Regions from separate parts of the Limnohabitans sp. 2KL-3 genome, predicted to be linked through region 1. Evidence: predicted binding sites of a transcription regulator. Region 1 holds the regulator's gene; each other region holds the start of a gene.
The links. Region 1 encodes HrcA, which represses chaperone genes, less so after heat shock. Its sites were predicted from a motif close to TTAGCACTCNNNNNNNNNGAGTGCTAA; they were not measured.
Positions count from the first base shown of each region.

Region 2: a site for HrcA is predicted at 1,727-1,753, ahead of rpoH (RNA polymerase sigma factor RpoH). Genes of this name have one in related genera too.
Region 3: a site for HrcA is predicted at 1,467-1,493, ahead of groES (co-chaperone GroES). Genes of this name have one in related genera too.

Region 1 is NZ_CXON01000002.1:267,238-270,497, forward strand. Features, by position in the region: gene AMM41_RS21740 (hypothetical protein) at 115-531, opposite strand; tRNA gene AMM41_RS03620 (tRNA-Ile) at 644-720, opposite strand; gene hrcA (heat-inducible transcriptional repressor HrcA) at 756-1,760, opposite strand; gene AMM41_RS03630 (NAD kinase) at 1,789-2,682, shown strand; gene recN (DNA repair protein RecN) at 2,686-3,260, shown strand, end outside.
Region 2 is NZ_CXON01000006.1:158,110-161,369, reverse strand. Features, by position in the region: gene AMM41_RS10600 (Bug family tripartite tricarboxylate transporter substrate binding protein) at 1-657, opposite strand, end outside; gene rpoH (RNA polymerase sigma factor RpoH) at 765-1,697, opposite strand; gene ftsY (signal recognition particle-docking protein FtsY) at 1,855-2,919, opposite strand; gene AMM41_RS10585 (M16 family metallopeptidase) at 2,948-3,260, shown strand, end outside.
Region 3 is NZ_CXON01000002.1:462,696-465,955, forward strand. Features, by position in the region: gene AMM41_RS04590 (lysophospholipid acyltransferase family protein) at 1-634, opposite strand, end outside; gene AMM41_RS04595 (helix-turn-helix domain-containing protein) at 820-1,416, shown strand; gene groES (co-chaperone GroES) at 1,575-1,862, shown strand; gene groL (chaperonin GroEL) at 1,944-3,260, shown strand, end outside.

The DNA.
Region 1 (3,260 bases):
GTGAATGTTGTTTCAAACAACGCCTCGTCAATGCACACGTAGCATGCGTGTGTCTGCTTCATCTCGTCAACTGCCTCGTCCTTGGCCTTGAGCTTCGATGATTTGTATTGCCATTCACAAAAATCCGCAGGTAACGGGCGCCTCTGTCCATGTGGCATTCCAAGTTTCATCAGCAAATGGGCCTCTATGCCCATTGATTCTGTACCGCACCACGTATCTTTCAGCAGGCGTTCTGTGTGCTAAACCCAGCCGCTGGCGGTATCTGGCTTCGTCATACCTATCCCAGGCAGCAGCCATGGCGTTTTCCAAACTGGCACGGCGTGTTGAGAATCTGTGCCACTTGCCGTCTGCCAACTTGAAGCGGCATTGGTCAAGCAGACTGCGTGTGCGGCGATACAGCACCAACTCACCGTCTCGCAGCAGCAGGACGCTGGGCGATGCTGCTGTCAGTGCGTCAATGGTGCGTTGCTTGCTGGTTTTGACGGCGGCTGCGTCAGTTGCCAGCGGTGCGTCAGTGTGGCGTTCAGTCATAGAACACAGCCCCGCAGCGTGGAACTACTGTACTGGCAGCGTGTGCCAACTTGGAACCGCCCAATAAAAAAGTCACTTTGTAGCGTTGTACAAAGTGACTTGAAGAATTAAATGGTAGGGCGTCACGGACTTGAACCGTGGACCAAAGGATTATGAGTCCTCTGCTCTAACCAACTGAGCTAACGCCCCCACCGAAGCCGTGATTGTAGTGGCCTGGCGGGCGTTTATTTGGACTGGCTCAGCGCATTGCTGACCAAGCGCGAAGTGATGTTGACGATCTGGATCATGCGGTCATAGGGCATGCGGGTCGGGCCGATCACGCCCAAGGTGCCCACCACTTGGCCATCCACCTCATAAGGCGAGCTGACCACCGACAGCTCTTGCATGGGCACGATCTGACTTTCACCGCCAATGTAAATGCGCACGCCCTCGGCCTGGCTGGACACGTCCAGCAAACGCATCAACTGGGTTTTTTGTTCAAAAAGCTCGAAAGCACGGCGCAAATGCCCCATGTCACTGGAAAAGTCACTGACCGACAGCAAGTTGCGCTCGCCGGCAATCACCACCTCGTTCTGGTCTTCGGCCAAAGCCTCGCTGCTGACCTGAACGGCCGCTTGCATCAGCGTGGCGATTTCGCTTTGCAGGCTCACAAGCTCTTGCTGCACCCGGCTGCGCACCTGCTCAATGGCCATGCCAGCGTAATGGCTGTTCAAAAAATTAGAAGTTTCAATCAGCTGGCTTTGGGAGTAATCGGTCTCGGTGAACAGGATTCGGTTTTGCACATCGCCCTCGGGCGAGACAATGATGACCAGCAAACGCCGCTCGGACAGGCGTAAAAATTCAATGTGCCGAAACACCGAAGGCCTGCGGGGGGTCATGACCACGCCCACAAAATGCGACAAATTGGAGAGCAAATTGGCCGCACTGGCGATCACTTTTTGCGGCTGATCCGGGGTGAGCGCAGGCGTATCCAAGCCGTCGCGTTGCACCGTGAGCATGGTGTCCACAAACAAACGATAGCCACGACTGGTGGGGATGCGCCCTGCCGAGGTGTGCGGGCTGGCGATCAGGCCCAGCTCTTCGAGATCGGACATCACATTGCGGATGGTGGCGGGCGACAGGTCCAGGCCAGAGGCTTTGGAGAGCGTGCGCGAGCCCACGGGTTGGCCGTCCGCAATATAGCGTTCAACCAGCGCTTTGAGCAATAACTTGGCACGATCATCTAGCATAGACACATTTTAATGATGTAATTTGCAGATGAAATCCAAGTTCCGTCATGTTGCACTTTTTGGTAAGTACCACACCACCGCCCACGGTGGGGCACTGGAGAGTTCTCGCCGGGCTTTGGACGACGTGGCCCAGTTTCTGACGCGGCAAGGCTGTGACGTGGTGCTGGATCAAGAAACCGCTTTGCACACCGGATTGAACCAACACCCCATGCTCGACATGGCTGCCATTGGCCAGCAGTGTGATCTGGGGCTCGTGGTTGGGGGTGACGGCACCATGCTGGGCATTGGTCGGCAAATGGCCCGATTCAATCTGCCTTTGATGGGCATCAACCAAGGTCGACTGGGTTTCATCACCGATATCCCGCTACAAAGTTACCAAGATGTGTTGTTGCCGATGCTGCAAGGCCACTATCAAACCGAAGACCGCAGCCTGCTGCAAGCCCATGTGATGCGTGACCAACGCAGCGTGTTCAGCGCTTTGGCCATGAACGACGTGGTGGTCAACCGGGGTGGCACCTCGGGCATGGTGGAGTTGCGGGTCGAGGTCGATGGCCGTTTTGTGTCCAACCAACGCGCCGACGGCCTGATCATCGCCACCCCCACAGGCTCCACCGCCTATTCCTTGTCGGTGGGCGGGCCTTTGATGCACCCTGGCATTGGTGGGTGGGTCATGGCACCCATTGCACCTCACACCTTGTCCAACCGGCCGATCGTTCTGCCCGAGTCGTCTGAAATCAGCATCGAAATCGTGGCCGGGCGATACGTCAGCGCCAATTTCGACATGCAGTCATTGGCCGATCTGATTTTGGGTGATCGGATTGTGGTCAAGCGCTCTGAGCACACGGTGCGCTTTTTGCATCCCGCAGGTTGGAACTACTTTGACACCCTGCGTAAGAAAATGCATTGGAATGGAGGCGACTGAGACATGGCACTGACGCACATCACCTTGCGCGACTTTGTGATCGTGCAATCCCTTGAATTGGACCTGGCCAGTGGTTTCAGCGTTTTGACGGGTGAAACCGGTGCCGGCAAATCCATCTTGATTGACGCACTGCAGCTGGCCTTGGGTGCTCGCGCCGAATCTGGCGTGGTCCGTGAAGGTGCAAGCCGCTGTGAAGTTTGCGCCGAATTCGACCCCACCCCCGCCATCCAGTCTTGGCTGGAGGAGGCTGGTTTTGAAACGAATGTATCTTTGTTGTTGCGCCGCACAGTCGACACCTCGGGCAAAAGCCGCGCCTGGGTCAATGGCAGCCCTGCCACCGCAACACAGCTGCGCGAACTGGGCGAGCAACTGTTGGACATCCACGGGCAACACGCCTGGCAAAGCCTGACTCGCCCCGATGCGGTGCGGGGCTTGCTGGATGCGTATGCGGGCATTGACACCCGCCCCCTGAAAACCACTTGGCACACTTGGCGACAAGCCCAGCAAACTCTGACCGATGCGCAACAAGCTCAAAGCACCCTGACCCGTGAGCGCGAACGACTGGCTTGGCAAATCGG
Region 2 (3,260 bases), on a different contig from region 1:
TTGCACTTGCCCACCGAGCATGGCGGTGATGATCTGCGGGTTGCCGGGGTAGGGCACATGCACAGGGGCAATACCGGCTTTGGTCTTGAGCAACTCCATGCCCAGGTGCGCCACCGTGCCGACACCGGGCGAGGCATAACTGAGCTTGTCGCCCGCTTTTTGGGCTTGGCTCAACCATTCGGCTGCGGTTTGGCCAGGTGCCACTCCGGGTCCTGACGCGGGAACAGTCAGCACCAAAGGGGCTTTGCCAATCAGGCTGATGGGTGCCAGGTCTTTGAGCGGGTCGTAAGGCACCTTGGGGTTCAGGATGCGGGCAATCGTCATGTTGCCGTTGATCATCAGGCCCAGGGTGTGGCCGTCGGTTGATTTGGCCACGAAGTCAGCCGCGATGTTGCCGCCGGCACCCACTTTGTTCTCGACGATCACGTTTTGGCCCAAGGCTTTGGCCAGTGGTTCGGCCAAGGCGCGTGCCGTCAGGTCGGGGCTGGAGCCGGCGGGAAAGCCGACCACCAAGCGCACGGTTTGGCTGGGCCAAGTGGCTGTTGATGCAGTGGAAGAGGGAGTGGCCCATGAAGGTGTCAGTCCCAGAGCCAAAGCAGCGCCAAGGGCTTGGGCCAGATGGCGGCGAGAAAAAACAGTGGGGGTGCGAGCGGTCATGGCGTAGCCTTTCAAAACAAAACTGCCGTGACTTTAGCGCACAGCAGGCGAAAAAATACCCGGTCGAAGCCGGGTATTGAAGTCAAAGCAGGCGACAGGCCCTGAGTTCAAGCGAACTCGACCAGCGCCTTTTTCATCTTCTTCATGGCCGCGACTTCGATCTGACGGATGCGCTCAGCGCTCACACCGTACTCGTCGGCCAGGTCGTGCAGCGTCATGCCGCCCGAGCCGTTGTCGTTCACTTTGAGCCAGCGCTCTTCCACGATGCGGCGGCTTCGCTCGTCCAGCACGCTCAAAGCACTGGCCAAGCCATCGCTGGCCATCACATCGCGCTGGTGCGCTTCGATCATGGCGGTGGGCTCGTGGTTCACATCGGCCAGGTAGGCAATGGGGCCAAAGGCCTGCTCACCGTCGTCCGATGGGGCCGGATCCAGCAGCACATCGCCGCCGGACATGCGCATTTCCATCTCGCGCACTTCTTCGCGCTTGACGTTCAGGCTGTTGGCCATCGCGTCGACCTGGTCGGGCGTCAGGGTGTCGCGGTGCGTGCCTTCGTCGGCGTCGGCTTTGTAGCCTTGCTTCATCGAGCGCAAGTTGAAAAAGAGCTTGCGCTGGGCCTTGGTGGTGGCCATTTTGACCATGCGCCAGTTTTTCAGGATGTACTCATGAATTTCGGCCTTGATCCAATGCAGCGCATAGCTGACCAGGCGCACGCCTTGCTCGGGGTCGAATCGCTTGACCGCCTTCATCAGGCCCACATTGCCTTCCTGGATCAGGTCGCCATGGGGCAGGCCATAACCCAAGTATTGGCGAGACACCGAGACGACCAAACGCAGATGCGAGAGCACCAGCTTGCGGGCGGCTTCCAAGTCGTCGTTGGCTTTGAGTTGGCGGGCGGCTTCTTGCTCTTCCTCGAGGGTGAGCATGGGCATGCGGTTGACCGCAGAGATGTAGGCGTCCAAGTGGCCGAGCGAGGGCACGACCGCCCAAGGATTGCTCAGCGCGATGGCTGTGGCGGGGGAACCAGTTTGAATGTTCATACCAGAACTCCTTTCAGAATACCCCAATGTTAGCACTCTCTGGTGAGGAGTGCTAAAGGGCGGCCTCAGCTTGGCTGTGGGCATGGGGTTTCCCCCTATTTTGTGAGTGAAGAGGGGGGGTGTCTGTGCGCTGGTGAACGGCGAAATACCGGGGTGTTCAGCTCAGCAGGGCTTGGGCAAACTCACGGGCGTTGAAGGTTTCCAGGTCTTCCAGTTTTTCCCCTACCCCAATGAAGTAGACCGGAATCGGCTTTTCGCGGGCAATGGCGCACAGCACGCCGCCCTTGGCGGTGCCGTCGAGCTTGGTCACGATCAGGCCCGTGAGGCCCAATGTGTCGTCAAAGGCTTTGACTTGGGCCAAGGCGTTTTGCCCAGTGTTGCCATCGATCACCAGCAGCACCTCGTGCGGGGCGGTGCCGTCGGCTTTTTGCACCACGCGCTTGATTTTTTTCAGCTCTTCCATTAAATGGGTTTGTGTTGGCAAGCGGCCTGCGGTGTCGACCAAGACCACGTCGCGGCCACGGGCGCGGCCAGCGCTCACCGCGTCAAAGCTCACGGCCGCCGGGTCACCGCCTTGTTGGCTGACGATCTCCACCGTGTTGCGGGTGGCCCAAACCGCCAGCTGCTCTTTGGCGGCGGCGCGGAAGGTGTCGGCTGCGGCCAGCAGCACGCTCAGGCCTTCGTCGGCCAAGTGCTTGGTCAGTTTGCCAATCGAGGTGGTTTTGCCCGCGCCGTTGACGCCCGCCACCATGATCACGGTGGGGTGGTGGTCGCCAATGCTCAGGGGTTTTTGCAGAGGCGTCAGCAAGTCGGTGATGGCATCGGCCAGCAGCGTTTTGACTTGTGATGGGTCAGTCGCCTTGGCTTCTTTCACGCGGCGCTTGAGGTCTTGCAGCAAATGTTCTGTGGCCTTGACCCCCGTGTCGGCCACCAGCAACGCGGTTTCCAGCTCTTCGTACAGTTCGTCGTCGATGCGCGTGCCGGTGAAGACGGTGGTGATGCTGGAGCCGGTCTTGCGCAGACCGGCTTTGAGGCGGTCCAGCCAGCCTTGGCGGGCGGCAGGGGCGGCAGGTGTTGCAGCAGACGGGTCCGGGGGCTGTGTGGGTGTGCTGGCGGGCGATGGTGACTTGCTGGCGACGGGTGCTGAAACTTGGGGTTCAACGGCCGCTGGAGCTGATGGGACCTCAGCGGGTGGGGATTTTTTTTTGAAGAAGCTGAACATGGCGTGGATTTCAAGGATCATGCATTCTATGAAACCGAACTTTCTTTTGGGTCTTTCTTTGACAACAGCCTTGCTCAGCAGCAGCCTGAGCGCCATGGCGCAGGCACCGCAAGCACCAGCAAACAGCCCGCCGCCGCGAGAACAGGCTGCCCCAAGCCAGGTCCAGACTTTCACCTTGGCCAATGGCATGACACTGTGGGTCAAACCCGACCGCCGCGCCCCCACGGCGGTGCACATGGTCTGGCTGCGCGTGGGCTCCATGGACGAGGTGGATGGCACCAGCGGTGTGGCCCATGTGCTGGAGCACATGCTGTTCAAAGGCACGCCCACTTTGGCTGTGG
Region 3 (3,260 bases), 200 kb from region 1:
CCACTTTGGCCCCGGTTTGCAAAGCCAGACGGGCCGCCAAAGTCATGGTGTAAGCGGGTTTGCCAAAAAACGGCGCCCAAACGCCCATGCCCTCGGGCGGTACTTGGTCGGGCAACAAGCCCACCGCTTGCCCAGCCCGCAATGCTTTGATCATTTGGCGCACCCCCGACAAATTGGTGGGCACCGCCTGCAAACCGGGACGGTTTCGGGCCAAGGCCATCACTTCGCCTAAAGCCGCTTGCCTGGCCGGGCGGTAAAGCACCGTCAAAGGCCCATATTGCGCACCAAACCGCGCGGCCAAGGCCTGGGCCGTGATTTCAAAGCAGCCCATGTGGGGCGTGAGAAACAACACCCCTTGCCCCAAAGCATAAGCATCGGCCGCGGCCTGCGCATCGGCCCAAACCACCGAAGGCGTTTGGCCCAGCCACAAACGCGGCAACTCGGCCGACATGCGCCCGGCCTGCCCCACCGCCCCCACCAAGGTGCGCCAACCCAGCCCCGCTTGACGGGCATTGGCCCCCATGCGACGGCGGTAAGTGGGCGAAAAAAGCCAGGCCAGCCAACCGCCCGCCACACCCAGGACATGCAAGGCCCACAAAGGCCAATGTGAAAAAAATCTGAACCAACGAAGCATAAGACCCTGATTTTGCCTTGAACTCCAAAACCCACAGTGCCACCGCAACACCGGCCAGGCGCTTACCGGTTTGTGTGATGGGCACTACCTGTTCTGGGAAACCCGGAGACTTCGAGCGCGTTCTACCATGCCAAGACCCTCAAAAAGCCCAAGACAACCAAGCCTATCCAAGCGAGCACCCCACGATGAAAAATTCACACAACCCCCAAAATCCACAAATTTATGTCAGCACCAGCCAAGCGGCCAAAACCCTGGGCTTGTCGGTGGGCACGGTTCAGCGCATGGTGCAAAGCGGGGTCTTCAAGGCCTTCGTCACCCATGGTGGCCATCGCCGCATCCTGTCCGAATCGGTCATGGACTATTGCAAAGGCCAAGGCTTCAACCTGCTCTACCCCCTGCCCGAGGCGCACCCGGGCCGCTCGCTGGTGTGCGTTTTGCACGACGGCGAACACCTCTCACAGGCCTTGGACACCTTGGCGCACTGGCCCCACATCAAGGTCATGACCCACCCACTGGACCTGATCGACATCACACAAAATGTGGACGCCTTCTTCATGGACGCCCGAATTCCCTGGCTGCACACCTCGGCCATGCATCTGCAAAACGCCCGCATGCAGCAAGCACACATCGTCATTTACAACTGCACCTGCCTGCCCGACAGCAGCACCTTGCACCAAGCGCCACACCTGAGCTTGTTTGAAGGCGACATCAGCACCGATCTGGTCGACGGGTATTTGCTCAGCCCCCACCATGCACACGAGAGCCGAAAGCCAACCCATTGACGCCTACCGGAAAACCCTGCCTCTTGAAATGCACCGAAATGGCCTTATCATTAGCACTCGATGGGGATGAGTGCTAACAACGCCCCTCTCCTCAGATTTCAGCTGCACCCCTTTGGTGCTTTTGTTTTTCAACCCTTGTTTCAAATCCAGGAGATTCCATGAAACTGCGTCCTTTGGGCGATCGCGTGATCGTCAAGCGTATCGAAAGCGAAACCAAAACAGCCTCGGGCATCGTGATCCCCGACTCGGCTGCTGAAAAGCCCGATCAAGGTGAAGTCCTGGCCGTCGGCCCAGGCAAGACCAACGACAAAGGCGAGACCAAGGCCCTGAGCGTCAAAGTCGGCGACCGCGTGTTGTTCGGCAAGTACAGCGGCCAGACCGTCAAGGTGGCTGGCGACGAGCTGCTGGTCATGAAAGAAGAAGACCTGTTCGCAGTGGTCGAGTGATTTGCGGGACAGACCGAACGACGCGCGAAGCGCCCGTTCGCTCTGTCCTCAACTGATTAATCTGAATTTAGGAGCTTAAAAATGGCAGCAAAAGACGTAATTTTCGGCGGCGAAGCCCGCGCACGCATGGTTGAAGGCGTGAACATTTTGGCCAACGCGGTCAAAGTGACTCTGGGCCCTAAAGGCCGCAATGTGGTTCTGGAGCGTTCTTTCGGCGCCCCCACCGTGACCAAGGACGGTGTGTCCGTGGCCAAGGAAATCGAACTCAAAGACAAGCTGCAAAACATGGGCGCGCAGATGGTCAAGGAAGTCGCTTCCAAAACTTCTGACAACGCGGGTGACGGCACCACCACTGCCACCGTGTTGGCCCAAGCCATCGTGCGCGAAGGCATGAAGTACGTGGCCGCTGGCATGAACCCGATGGACCTGAAGCGCGGCATCGACAAAGCAGTGACTGCTTTGATCGAAGAGCTGAAGAAGGCCACCAAAGCCACCACCACCAGCAAAGAAATCGCCCAAGTCGGCTCGATTTCTGCCAACTCTGACACCAGCATCGGCGAAATCATCGCCAACGCCATGGACAAAGTGGGCAAAGAAGGCGTGATCACCGTGGAAGACGGCAAGTCTTTGAACAACGAACTCGACGTCGTTGAAGGCATGCAGTTTGACCGCGGCTACCTGTCGCCCTACTTCATCAACAACCCCGAAAAGCAAGCTGCTTTGTTGGACAACCCCTTCGTGTTGTTGTTCGACAAGAAGATCAGCAACATCCGCGATCTGCTGCCCACACTGGAAGCCGTTGCCAAAGCGGGCCGTCCTTTGTTGATCATTGCCGAAGAAGTTGAAGGCGAAGCCTTGGCAACTTTGGTGGTGAACACCATCCGTGGCATCTTGAAGGTGGTGGCTGTCAAGGCTCCAGGCTTTGGCGATCGTCGCAAAGCCATGTTGGAAGACATCGCCATCTTGACCGGCGGCAAAGTGATCGCTGAAGAAGTCGGCCTGACCCTCGAAAAAGTGACTTTGGCCGATCTGGGCCAAGCCAAGCGCATCGAAGTGGGCAAGGAAAACACCATCATCATCGACGGCGCTGGCGCTGCTGGTGACATCGAAGCCCGCGTCAAACAAGTGCGCGTGCAAATCGAAGAAGCCACTTCTGACTACGACCGCGAGAAGCTGCAAGAGCGCGTGGCCAAGTTGGCTGGCGGTGTGGCCGTGATCAAGGTCGGCGCTGCCACCGAAGTCGAGATGAAAGAGAAGAAAGCCCGCGTTGAAGACGCCCTGCACGCTACACGCGCTGCTGTGGAAGAAGGCATCGTGGCTGGCGGCGGCGTGGCTTTGCTGCGTGCACGTCAGATGGCGGGTGTCATCAAAGGCGACAACGCTGACCAAGACGCCGGC